Methylibium petroleiphilum PM1: one gene and its partner. The protein of the gene in region 1 interacts with the protein of each later gene in a pairwise test. Links are inferred from orthologs where the notes say so. Each region holds a gene or a part of one and is shown in the gene's direction. Other genes may lie near its edges.

Region 1 (6,023 bases):
ACCGACGGGCAGCCCATCATCGGTGCCCCGGTGAAGGTCGGCACCACCATCGTCGCGGTGACCCGCCGCGGCACGGTGTTCGCGTTCCGGCCCGAGTGAGTGCGATCGGAACCTGAATGAAACCCGTCCTGGCGCTCGTGGGGCGCCCCAACGTCGGCAAGTCGACGCTGTTCAACCGTCTGACGAAGAGCCGCGACGCGATCGTGGCCGACTTCGCCGGCCTGACCCGCGACCGCCATTACGGTGATGGGCGGCTCGGCGAACGCGAGTTCATCGTCGTCGACACCGGCGGCTTCGAGCCCACGGCCGAGAGCGGCATCTACAAGGAGATGGCCAAGCAGACGCGCCAGGCGGTGGCGGAGTCCGACGTGGTCATCTTCGTGGTCGACGTCCGCGCCGGCGTCACCGGGCAGGACCATGACATCGCACGCTACCTGCGCACTGCCGGCAAGAAGGTGCTGCTCGCTGCCAACAAGGCCGAGGGCATGCTGGAAGGCATCCAGCTGGCCGAGTTCTACGAGCTCGGCATGGGCGAGCCGCTGGCGGTGTCGTCGGCACACGGGCAGGGCATCCGCAGCCTGCTGACGGCGGCGCTGGAGGACTTTGCGTTCGACGAGCCCGACGATCTCGCGCTCGACGACCCCGAACGGCCGATCCGCCTGGCGGTAGCGGGTCGCCCGAACGTGGGCAAGTCGACGTTGATCAACACCTGGCTCGGTGAAGAGCGGCTGGTGGCCTTCGACCTGCCCGGCACCACACGCGACGCCATCAGCGTTCCGTTCGAGCGCAATGGCCAGAAGTTCGAGTTGATCGACACTGCCGGCCTGCGTCGCAAGGGCAAGGTGTTCGAGTCGATCGAGAAGTTCTCGGTCGTCAAGACGCTGCAGGCGATCGCCGACGCGAATGTCGTGCTGCTGTTGCTCGACGCGACCCAGGGGGTGACTGACCAGGACGCCCACATCGCCGGCTATATCCTCGATTCCGGCCGTGCCGTGGTGCTGGCGGTGAACAAGTGGGACGCGGTCGACAGCTACCAGCGCGAACTGCTGCAGCGCTCCATCGAGCAGCGGTTGGCGTTCCTGAAGTTCGCGCCGGTGCTGCACATCTCCGCCATCAAGCGCCAGGGCCTGGGGCCGGTGTGGAAGGCGATCGCCGACGCGTGGGCCTCGGCCACCAAGAAGCTCGCCACGCCGGTGCTGACGCGGGTGCTGCTGGAGGCGGTGCAGTTCCAGCAGCCCAAGCGCGCCGGCGCCTTCCGGCCCAAGCTGCGCTACGCCCACCAAGGCGGGCAGAACCCGCCGGTGATCGTGATCCACGGCAACTCGCTGGAGCATGTGACAGACGCCTACAAGCGCTTCCTGGAGGGGCGTTTCCGCTGCCACTTCCAGCTCAGCGGCACGCCGATGCGCATCGAGATGAAATCGTCACGGAACCCCTTCGCGGAGAAGGACTCGTAGTCTGAGGGCGTCGCCGGCTGGAGCCTGTGATACCTTCCATCCTCCAACAGCTTCACAACACGGACGATATCGTGAGCAACAAAGGGCAACTCCTACAAGACCCGTTCCTGAACCTGCTTCGCAAGGAGCACGTTCCGGTCTCGATCTACCTCGTGAACGGCATCAAGCTGCAGGGGCACATCGAGTCCTTCGACCAGTACGTGGTCTTGTTGCGCAACACCGTGACCCAGATGGTCTACAAGCACGCGATTTCCACCGTCGTGCCCGGCCGGGCCGTGAATTTCCAGGCCAACGACGCGCCGGAGTCGGCGGGCTGAACGGCTCGATGGACTCCCGGCATCCGTCTCGTCGCCTGACCGCCTGCCGCCAGACCCTGGTGGTTTCAGCTTGAGCGCGTCCACCGCCGTCAACGAGGCCAGGGCGGTGCTGGTCGGTGTCGACCTCGGCGCCGGCGCCTCCTTCGACGCCACCCTCGACGAACTGGCGCTGCTGGCCGAGTCGGCCGGCGACACGCCGGTGGCGCGCCTGATCGCTCGCCGCAAGGCGCCCGACGCCGCACTGTTCCTCGGTTCGGGCAAGGCCGACGAGCTGAAGGCGCTGGTGGCCGAAAGCGGCGGCCAGTGCGTGATCTTCGATCAGGCCTTGTCCCCGACGCAGCAGCGCAACCTGGAGCGCCATCTTGGCGTCGAGGTGCTCGACCGAACCGGCCTGATCCTCGAGATCTTCGCCGCGCGCGCTCAGAGCCACGAAGGCAAGCTGCAAGTCGAGCTCGCGCAGCTGCAGTACCTCAGCAACCGACTGGTGCGCCGGTGGACCCACCTCGAGCGCCAGCGCGGCGGCGTGGGTCATCGTGGCGGTCCGGGCGAACGCCAGATCGAACTCGATCGCCGCATGATCGGCGAGCGCATCAAGGCGCTCAAGGCGAGGCTCGACAAGGTGAAGCGCCAGCGCGGCACGCAACGGCGCTCGCGCGAGCGCGCCGGCACCTTCCGCGTCTCGCTGATCGGCTACACCAATGCCGGCAAGTCCACGCTGTTCAACGCGCTGGTCAAGGCCCGCAGCTACGCCGCCGACCAACTGTTCGCGACGCTCGACACCACCACGCGGCAGCTCTATCTCGAGGACGCGCAGCGCTCGGTCAGTCTGTCGGACACCGTGGGCTTCATCCGCGATCTGCCGCACACGCTGGTCAAGGCCTTCGCCGCCACGCTGCAGGAGGCTGCCGATGCCGATCTGCTGCTGCATGTGGTCGACGCTTCGAGCCCGGTGCTGGCCGAGCAGCGGGTCGAGGTGGAGCGCGTGCTCGCGGAGATCGACGCGGCCGGTATTCCCCAGATCCTGGTCTACAACAAGCTCGACCAGCTCGACGAGGAGCAGCGGCCTCGCGTGCTGGTGGATCGGCTCGAACTCGACGGCGGACGCCGCATCCCGCGCGTCTTCGTCAGTGCCTTGCGCGGTGTGGGGCTCGCCGAGCTGCGGGCGCTGGTGAGCGAGGCGCTGCTCGCCGACGGTGGCGAGGCGGGCGCGCCCGGTGCCTCGGTCTCCGACGCGCCGGTGCGCGACGTCGCCGACGCCGCGCCCTCCGATCACGATCCCATTCCCGCCTCCGTCTTGCTCCAACGACACGCATGAATACCTATAACGATGCAGGCGCAGCGCGCCCGCGGGGACGCCCCGCACTCCTGGTCGAGGCCCTGGCGCTGCTGTGGTCCGGCGCCGTGCGCCGCGCCGTCTGGCGCGCGCGTGGGGAGCGGCTGCTGGCGACCGGCGGCCGCAATGACGGCCCGCCCGATCTCGACGAGCTTTGGCGCGACTTCAATCGTCGCCTGAGCGGCCTGTTCGGTGGCAAAGGGGGTGGGAACAGTCCGCAGCCCGACGGCGGTGGCGCCAGCTCGCCACCGCCGGACCTGCGCAGCGCCGGTATCGGCATCGGCTTGATCGGCGCGGTCGTGGCGCTGATCTGGCTGGGCAGCGGCTTCTTCATCGTGCAGGAAGGGCAGCAGGGCGTCGTGATGTCCTTCGGCCGATACAGCCACACGGTCGAAGCCGGCTTCCAGTGGCGTTTCCCATACCCGTTCCAGTCGGCAGAGGTGGTGAACGTGACGCAGTTGCGGTCGGTCGAGGTCGGGCGCAATTCGGTGGTGCAGGCCACCGGGCTGAGGGACTCGTCGATGCTGACCCAGGACGAGAACATCGTCGACATCCGCTTCACGGTGCAGTACCGCCTGAAGGATTCGAAGGACTACCTGTTCGAGAACCGCAATGCGGACGAGGCGGTGGTGTTGGCCTCCGAATCCGCGGTGCGCGAGATCGTCGGTCGCAGCAACATGGACTCGGTGCTGTACGAGCAGCGCGATGCCATCGCGACCGACCTCGTCAAGTCCATCCAGGCGCAGCTCGATCGTCTGAAGACCGGCATCCTGATTTCCAACGTCAACGTGCAGAGTGTGGCGCCGCCCGAGCAGGTGCAGGCGGCGTTCGACGATGCCGTGAAGGCCGGCGCCGACCGCTCGCGCTTCAAGAACGAAGGCCAGGCCTACGCCAACGACGTGATCCCGAAGGCGCAGGGCACGGCCTCGCGCCTGCGCGAGGAGGCCGAGGGCTACAAGGCGCGCGTGATCGCGCAGGCCGAGGGCGATGCATCGCGCTTCAAGCAGGTGCTGACGGAGTACCAGAAGGCGCCGGCCGTCACGCGCGATCGCCTCTATGTGGACACGATGCGAGAGGTGTACTCCAACGTCAGCAAGATCATGATCGAGTCGCGCACCGGCTCTAACCTGCTGTACCTGCCGCTCGACAAGCTGATGCAATCGGCCGGGGCGACCGCCGCGGCCGCACCTGCGCCCGCGCTGCCGACCACCGAAAGCACCGGCACGTCACAGAACGATGTGCGATCGCGCGACAACCAGCGTTCGCGTGAGCGCGAAAGCCGTTGAGGAGAACAACAAGAATGAATCGCATCGGTCTGATCGTGGCGAGCGCTCTGCTCGCATTGATGATTGCCTCGAGCACGCTGTTCGTCGTCGACCAGCGGCAGTTCGCCGTGCTGTATGCGCTGGGCGAGATCAAGGAAGTCATTGCCCAGCCGGGGTTGAAGTTCAAGCTGCCCCCGCCGTTCCAGAACGTGGTCTTCCTCGACCGCCGCATCCAGAGCCTCGACAGCCCTGAAACGCGGCCGGTGTTCACCGCCGAGAAGACCAGTCTGGTGATCGACTGGCTGGTGAAGTGGCGCATCAAGGACCCGCGACAATTCATCCGCAACAGCGGCATCGATGCGCGCAATGTCGAGGCGCGGCTGGCACCGATCGTCCAGGCCGCGCTGAACGAGGAGGTCACCAAGGTCAGTGTGCGCCAGGTGCTCTCGACCGAGCGCGACAAGGTCATGCAGGGCGTGCTGCGGCGGTTGTCGGACGACGCCACGAGCTTCGGCATCGAGGTGGTCGACGTGCGGATCAAGCGGGTCGACTTCGTCGCCAACATCACCGAGGCCGTCTACCGCCGCATGGAGTCGGAGCGCAAGCGCGTCGCCAACGAGACCCGCTCCACCGGCCAGGCCGAAGGCGAGCAGGTGCGTGCCGACGCCGATCGGCAGCGCGAGGTCATTGTCGCCGAGGCCTATCGGGATGCACAGAAGGTCAAGGGTGACGGCGATGCCAAGGCTTCGGCCCTGTATGCCGAGGCCTTCGGTCGCGACCCGCAGTTCGCGCAGTTCTATCGCAGTCTCGAGGCCTATCGGGCGAGCTTTCGCAGCAAGACCGACGTGATGGTGGTCGAGCCCGAGAGCGAGTTCTTCCGCGCGATGCGAGGTGAGGGCGGGCCATCCTCCTCCCGTGCCAGGTGAGTCCGGGCTGACGGCGCGTTGCCGCAGGAGCCGGCATGTGGGACACGCTGTTCAGCGCGCTGGCGCTGATGCTGGTCTTCGAGGGGCTGCTGCCTTTCCTGAGTCCGCAGCGCTGGCGCCGGGTGTTCGAGCAGGCCACGCGGCTGAGCGACGGGCAACTGCGTTTTCTTGGCTTGAGCAGCATGCTGGGCGGGCTGGTGGTGCTGCTGGTTTTGGCAGGCTGATCACCGTTCGCGCAGGTCAATCGCGCGCGAATGCTGCTGGGGGCGCCGGTACAATGCGGTTTTAACCCCGCAGGCTTTTCATGACCTCTGCTTGGCTGCTGCCCGAGCACATTGCCGATGTGCTGCCCTCCGAGGCGCGGCGCATCGAGGAATTGCGGCGCACCGTGCTGGACGCGGCCCGCGTCTACGGCTACGAACTGGTGATGCCGCCCTTGCTCGAGCACCTCGAGTCGCTGCTGACGGGCACCGGGCACGAACTGGATTTACGGACCTTCAAGCTGGTCGATCAACTGAGCGGCCGCACGCTGGGTCTGCGTGCCGACACCACGCCCCAGGTGGCGCGCATCGACGCGCACCTGCTCAATCGCGATGGCATCACGCGCCTGTGCTACTGCGGCCCGGTGGCGCACACGCGGCCGGCCGGACTGCACGGTAGCCGGGAACCGCTGCAGTTCGGCGCCGAACTCTACGGTCATGCCGGACTCGAGGCCGATCTCGAGG
Region 2 (5,012 bases), 770 kb from region 1 along the record:
GGCTCGCCGGTCAGCGCCGAACTGCTGCTGCTGCTGGGTGTGCTGTTCTGCACCGTGCTCGGCCACTACGCGCTGCAGCCGATGATGGAGGCCGCACGCGCCGGGGAGGGGCGCTGGTCGTTCGGCGCGCTGCACGGCGTGTCGACGACCCTCTACGCCGTGAAGAGCCTGTTGGTCGCTACATTGGCCTGGCGGGCGGCACGGGGCTGACGTCCCGGTTCGGTGCTTCCGCAGCGTGCGGAGGCCGATTGTTTACCGCCCCGAGGAGAGTCGCTTCATGACGTCCATGCCGCCGCCGCTGAAACGGACGCTGACGAGCATCTTCCTCGCCGGCTTGCTGGCTGCGCTGCCATTGGCTGCCACGCTTCTGGTCATCGTGTGGGTGCTGCGCCTGCTGTTCGCCTATGTCGGGCCGGGCAGCTTCATCGGTCAGCGACTGGTGGCGCTGGGCCTGGGCGGCGGCAGCTCCGAGGTGCTGGGCTACCTGATCGGCGTTGCCCTGGTGCTGGCGGCGATCTTCGCGCTCGGTGTCGTGGTCCAGACGCGCCTGCGCGGCTGGCTGGCACGCAGCGTCGACGCGCTGATCCAGCGCATTCCGGTCGTGCGCAGCATTTACGGCATCACCCAGCGCTTCGTCGAACTGCTGTCGCCGCGCGGGGCCGACGGCGGCGGGCTTCAGTCGATGCGGCCGGTCTGGTGCCACTTCGGCGGACCGGGCGGCGTGGCGGTGCTGGGCCTGCTGTCGGCCGCCGAGACCATCGACCTGGGCGGTGCGCCTTACCACGCAGTGCTGGTGCCGACCGCCCCGGTGCCGGTCGGCGGCGGGTTGCTCTACGTGCCGCAGGCGTGGATCACGCCGGCCGAGATCGGCATCGACGCGCTGACGAGCATCTACGTTTCCATGGGCGTCACCTCGGCCCAGTACCTGCCGCAGACGCCGGCAGACGGCCGATGACTCAGTCGCCCAGTTTCTTCTTGCTTGGCAGCCGCTCCTTGGCCCGCTTGACGATGCCGCCGGAGGTGATGCGCTGGTTGCCCAGCACGGTGAGCTTCTTCACCTGGGCACGGTGGTTGCCGCTCTTGGAGAACTTCAGGATCTTCACCACCCGCGGGCCGGCCTGGCGGTGTTCGTCCGGCGTCTTTTCCTTCGGCTCGACCGGGCGCCACAGCACCAGCAGCTTGCCGATGTGCTGGACGGGCGCCGCGCCGAGCTGTTCGCACAGCGTGGCGAAGATCGTTTCGCGGGTCTCGCGTTCGTCGGAGAACACGCGTACCTTGATCAGGCCGTGGGCCTTCAGCGCGGCGTCTGCCTCCTTGGTGACGGCGGGAGTCAGACCCTCGCCGCCGATCATCACGACCGGATCGAGGTGGTGCGCATCGGCACGGTGGGCCTTGCGCTCGGCAGGCGTGAGTTGAATGGCAGGCATCCCCGTATTATCGACGCGACATGAAAGTCAAAACCAAGAGCAAGAAGGTCAACAAGGCGTGGCTCAACGATCACATCAACGATCCCTACGTCAAGCTGGCCCAGAAGGAGGGCTACCGGGCCCGTGCCGCCTACAAGCTCAAGGAGATCGATGAGGCGCTGGGGCTGATCAAGCCGGGCCAGGTCGTCGTCGACCTCGGCGCGGCACCCGGCGCCTGGAGCCAGTACCTGCGCCGCAGGTTCGCACCCAAAGAGGCCGGCACCGGCGGCGCCGCGGCCGGTGCACTGAACGGCCGCATCATTGCACTCGACCTCCTGGATTTCGAGCCGATCGAGGGCGTGCAGTTCATCCAGGGCGATTTCCACGATGAGGCGGTGCTTGCGGAATTGAGCGCCGCGATCGGCGGGCGCGGCGTCGACGTGGTCGTGTCGGACATGGCGCCGAACCTCTCTGGCATCGCCTCCTCAGATTCCGCGCGCATCGCGCTGCTGGTGGAGCTGGCGGTCGAATTCGCCGAAACCCACCTCCATCCGCACGGCGCGCTGGTCTGCAAGGTGTTCCACGGCAGCGGCCACAGCCAGCTGGTCGAGCTGTTCAAGAAGCGTTTCCGGGTCGTGAAACCGATCAAGCCCAAGGCATCTCGTGACAAGTCGTCGGAAACCTTTCTGGTCGGCATCGGTCTCAAATCGAGGTGAAACCGGCGGAAATTCCCGCGAATCCAGGCCTTGACCTATCGCAGCCGATGACAAAGCCGATCGGCGTCCCGGGGTTGACTGGACTAAACTCGGCCCCATATCCCGCGAGAGTGAGACATATCCCGTGCAGCAAGTGAGTGACGCCCATTTCGGGCAGGATTCGGTGAAGGAGCCGCGGTGAACAATCAATGGTTCTCGAAGGTCGCTGTCTGGCTGGTGATCGCCCTGGTGCTGTTCACCGTGTTCAAGCAGTTCGACCGCACGGCGGCCGCGGGCGGGCAGATCGGCTATTCCGACTTCCTCGAAGAGGTGCGCAGCAAGCGCATCTCGACCGTTACCCTGCAGGAGAGCGGCAACGGTGCGACGGAGATCCGGGCGGCCACCACCGATGGCAAGACGCTGCGCACCACCGCCACTTACCTTGATCGGGGGCTGGTCGGAGACCTGATCAACAACGGCGTCAAGTTCGACGTCAAGCCGCGGGAGGAGCCGTCGATCCTGATGAGCATCCTGCTCAGCTGGGGCCCGATGTTGCTGCTGATCGGCGTGTGGATCTATTTCATGCGACAGATGCAGGGCGGCGGCAAGGGCGGCGCCTTCAGTTTCGGCAAGTCCAAGGCGAGGATGCTGGACGAAGCCAACAACTCCACCACGTTTGCCGACGTTGCCGGCTGTGACGAAGCGAAAGAGGAAGTCAAGGAGTTGGTCGACTTCCTGAAGGACCCGCAGAAGTTCCAGAAGCTCGGTGGGCGCATCCCGCGCGGCGTGTTGCTGGTCGGCCCGCCAGGCACCGGCAAGACCCTGCTCGCCAAGGCGATCGCCGGCGAGGCGAAGGTGCCGTTCTTCTCGATCTCGGGTTCCGACTTCGTCGAGATGTTCGTCGGTGTCGGCGCGGCGCGTGTGCGCGACATGTTCGAGCAGGCCAAGAAGAGCGCGCCCTGCATCATCTTCGTCGATGAAATCGACGCGGTCGGGCGCCACCGCGGCGCTGGCCTGGGCGGCGGCAACGACGAACGCGAGCAAACGCTGAATCAGATGTTGGTCGAGATGGACGGCTTCGAGACCAACCTCGGCGTCATCGTGATGGCGGCCACCAACCGGCCCGACATCCTGGATCCGGCTCTGCTGCGTCCGGGCCGTTTCGACCGCCAGGTCTACGTGACGCTGCCCGACGTGCGGGGCCGCGAGCAGATCCTGAACGTGCACATGCGCAAGGTGCCGATCGGCCAGGACATCCGCGCTGACATCCTGGCGCGCGGCACGCCGGGCTTCTCGGGCGCCGACCTGGCTAACCTGGTCAACGAAGCGGCGCTGTTCGCCGCGCGGCGCAGCGCCCGCGTCGTCGAGATGGCCGACTTCGAGAAGGCCAAGGACAAGATCATGATGGGCCCCGAGCGCAAGTCCATGGTCATGCCCGAGGAGGAGCGCCGCAACACCGCCTACCACGAGGCTGGCCACGCACTGGTGGCGCGTCTGATGCCCAAGACCGACCCGGTGCACAAGGTCACCGTGATTCCGCGTGGTCGCGCGCTGGGCGTGACCATGCAGTTGCCGGAGACCGACCGCTACAGCATGGACAAGGAGCGCATGCTGAGCACGATCTCGGTGCTGTTCGGCGGCCGCATCGCCGAAGAGGTGTTCATGAACCAGATGACCACCGGCGCCAGCAACGACTTCGAGCGCGCGACCCAGATCGCCCGCGACATGGTGATGCGCTACGGCATGACCGACGAACTGGGCCCGATGGTCTACTCCGAGAACGAAGGCGAGGTCTTCCTCGGTCGCTCGGTCACGAAGACGACCAACATGTCCGAAGAGACGATGCGCAAGGTCGACTCGGTGATCCGCCGCATCATCGACGAGCAGTACACCACCGCCCGCAAGCTCATCGAGGACAACCAGGACAAGATGCACGCGATGGCGAAGGCGCTGCTGGAATGGGAAACCATCGACGCAGAGCAGATCGACGACATCATGGGCGGCAAGCCGCCGCGGCCGCCGAAGGACTGGACGCCCAGTAGCGCGGCCGGCGTGAACGGCGGCAGCGGTAACGGCGGCACGCCGGCCGTCAGCACCGACGGTGCTCCGGCCGCGGTCTGACGTTCCGCTCGTTTGTCGATCGCGCAACGGGGCTTCGGCCCCGTTTGCTTTGAGCGGATCTCTTTTCCCCACTGACCCCACGATGTTCTGGCAGACCACGCGATTCCGCATCGATCTCGTCGCCCCGCGCGTCATGGGCATCGTCAATGTCACGCCGGACTCCTTCTCCGATGGCGGGCTGCATGGGGGCGCCGCCGGGGCGCTGGCCCACTGCGAGCAGTTGCTGAAGGACGGCGCCGACATCCTCGACATTGGTGGCGAATCGACCCGCCCGGGCGCGGAGCCGGTGCCGCTGCAGGACGAACTGGCACGCGTGCTGCCGGTGCTGCGCGGCGCGATGGCGCTCGGCGTGCCTGTGTCGCTAGACAGCTACAAGCCCGAGGTGATGCGCGCCGCGCTCGACCTCGGTGTGGACATCGTCAACGACATCAAGGCGCTGCGCGAACCCGGGGCGCTGGACGTGGTGGCGGCGCACGCGAACTGCGGTGTCTGCCTGATGCACATGCGCGGCGACCAGCCGAAGACCATGCAGGACGGCGATCCGCAGTACGACGACGTGGTGACCGAGGTGCGCTCCTTCCTGCGGGCGCGCGTCGAAGCGCTGCGAGCGCGGGGCGTCGACGACGCCCGGATCACGCTCGACCCGGGCATCGGCTTCGGCAAGCGCACCGAGCACAACGTGGCGCTGCTGGTCCGTCAGCAAGAGCTGCTGGGCCTGGGGCTGCCGCTGCTGGCGGGCTGGTCGCGCAAGGGCGTGCTGGGCCGGCTGACCGGCCGCGAGATCGGCGAC

What was found. The genes of interacting proteins can lie anywhere in the genome.
Region 2: the proteins of hflK (region 1) and ftsH interact in binary tests that used the Escherichia coli proteins (3 or more experiments, as listed by UniProt). The link is inferred for Methylibium petroleiphilum PM1 from one-to-one orthologs.

What each region holds. Positions count from the first base shown.
Region 1 is NC_008825.1:2,129,041-2,135,063, reverse strand. What follows is about bases 2,240-5,239. They hold hflK (FtsH protease activity modulator HflK), read left to right. Parts: upstream 2,240-3,085; coding sequence 3,086-4,393; downstream 4,394-5,239. Other genes in these bases: hflC (protease modulator HflC), read left to right, coding at 4,408-5,239; hflX (GTPase HflX), read left to right, coding at 2,240-3,089. Also shown: outer membrane protein assembly factor BamB, read left to right, coding at 1-99; ribosome biogenesis GTPase Der, read left to right, coding at 117-1,457; RNA chaperone Hfq, read left to right, coding at 1,529-1,774; more of hflX, read left to right, coding at 1,845-2,239; more of hflC, read left to right, coding at 5,240-5,298; MPE_RS10030 (DUF2065 domain-containing protein), read left to right, coding at 5,334-5,522; MPE_RS10025 (ATP phosphoribosyltransferase regulatory subunit), read left to right, coding at 5,603-6,023.
Region 2 is NC_008825.1:1,362,925-1,367,936, forward strand. Bases 1,776-4,760 are described here. They hold ftsH (ATP-dependent zinc metalloprotease FtsH), read left to right. Parts: upstream 1,776-2,299; coding sequence 2,300-4,222; downstream 4,223-4,760. Other genes in these bases: MPE_RS06370 (RlmE family RNA methyltransferase), read left to right, coding at 1,776-2,122; folP (dihydropteroate synthase), read left to right, coding at 4,305-4,760. Also shown: MPE_RS06355 (DUF4149 domain-containing protein), read left to right, coding at 1-210; MPE_RS06360 (DUF502 domain-containing protein), read left to right, coding at 278-955; MPE_RS06365 (YhbY family RNA-binding protein), read right to left, coding at 957-1,427; more of MPE_RS06370, read left to right, coding at 1,448-1,775; more of folP, read left to right, coding at 4,761-5,012. UniProt on the Escherichia coli protein: Acts as a processive, ATP-dependent zinc metallopeptidase for both cytoplasmic and membrane proteins. Plays a role in the quality control of integral membrane proteins.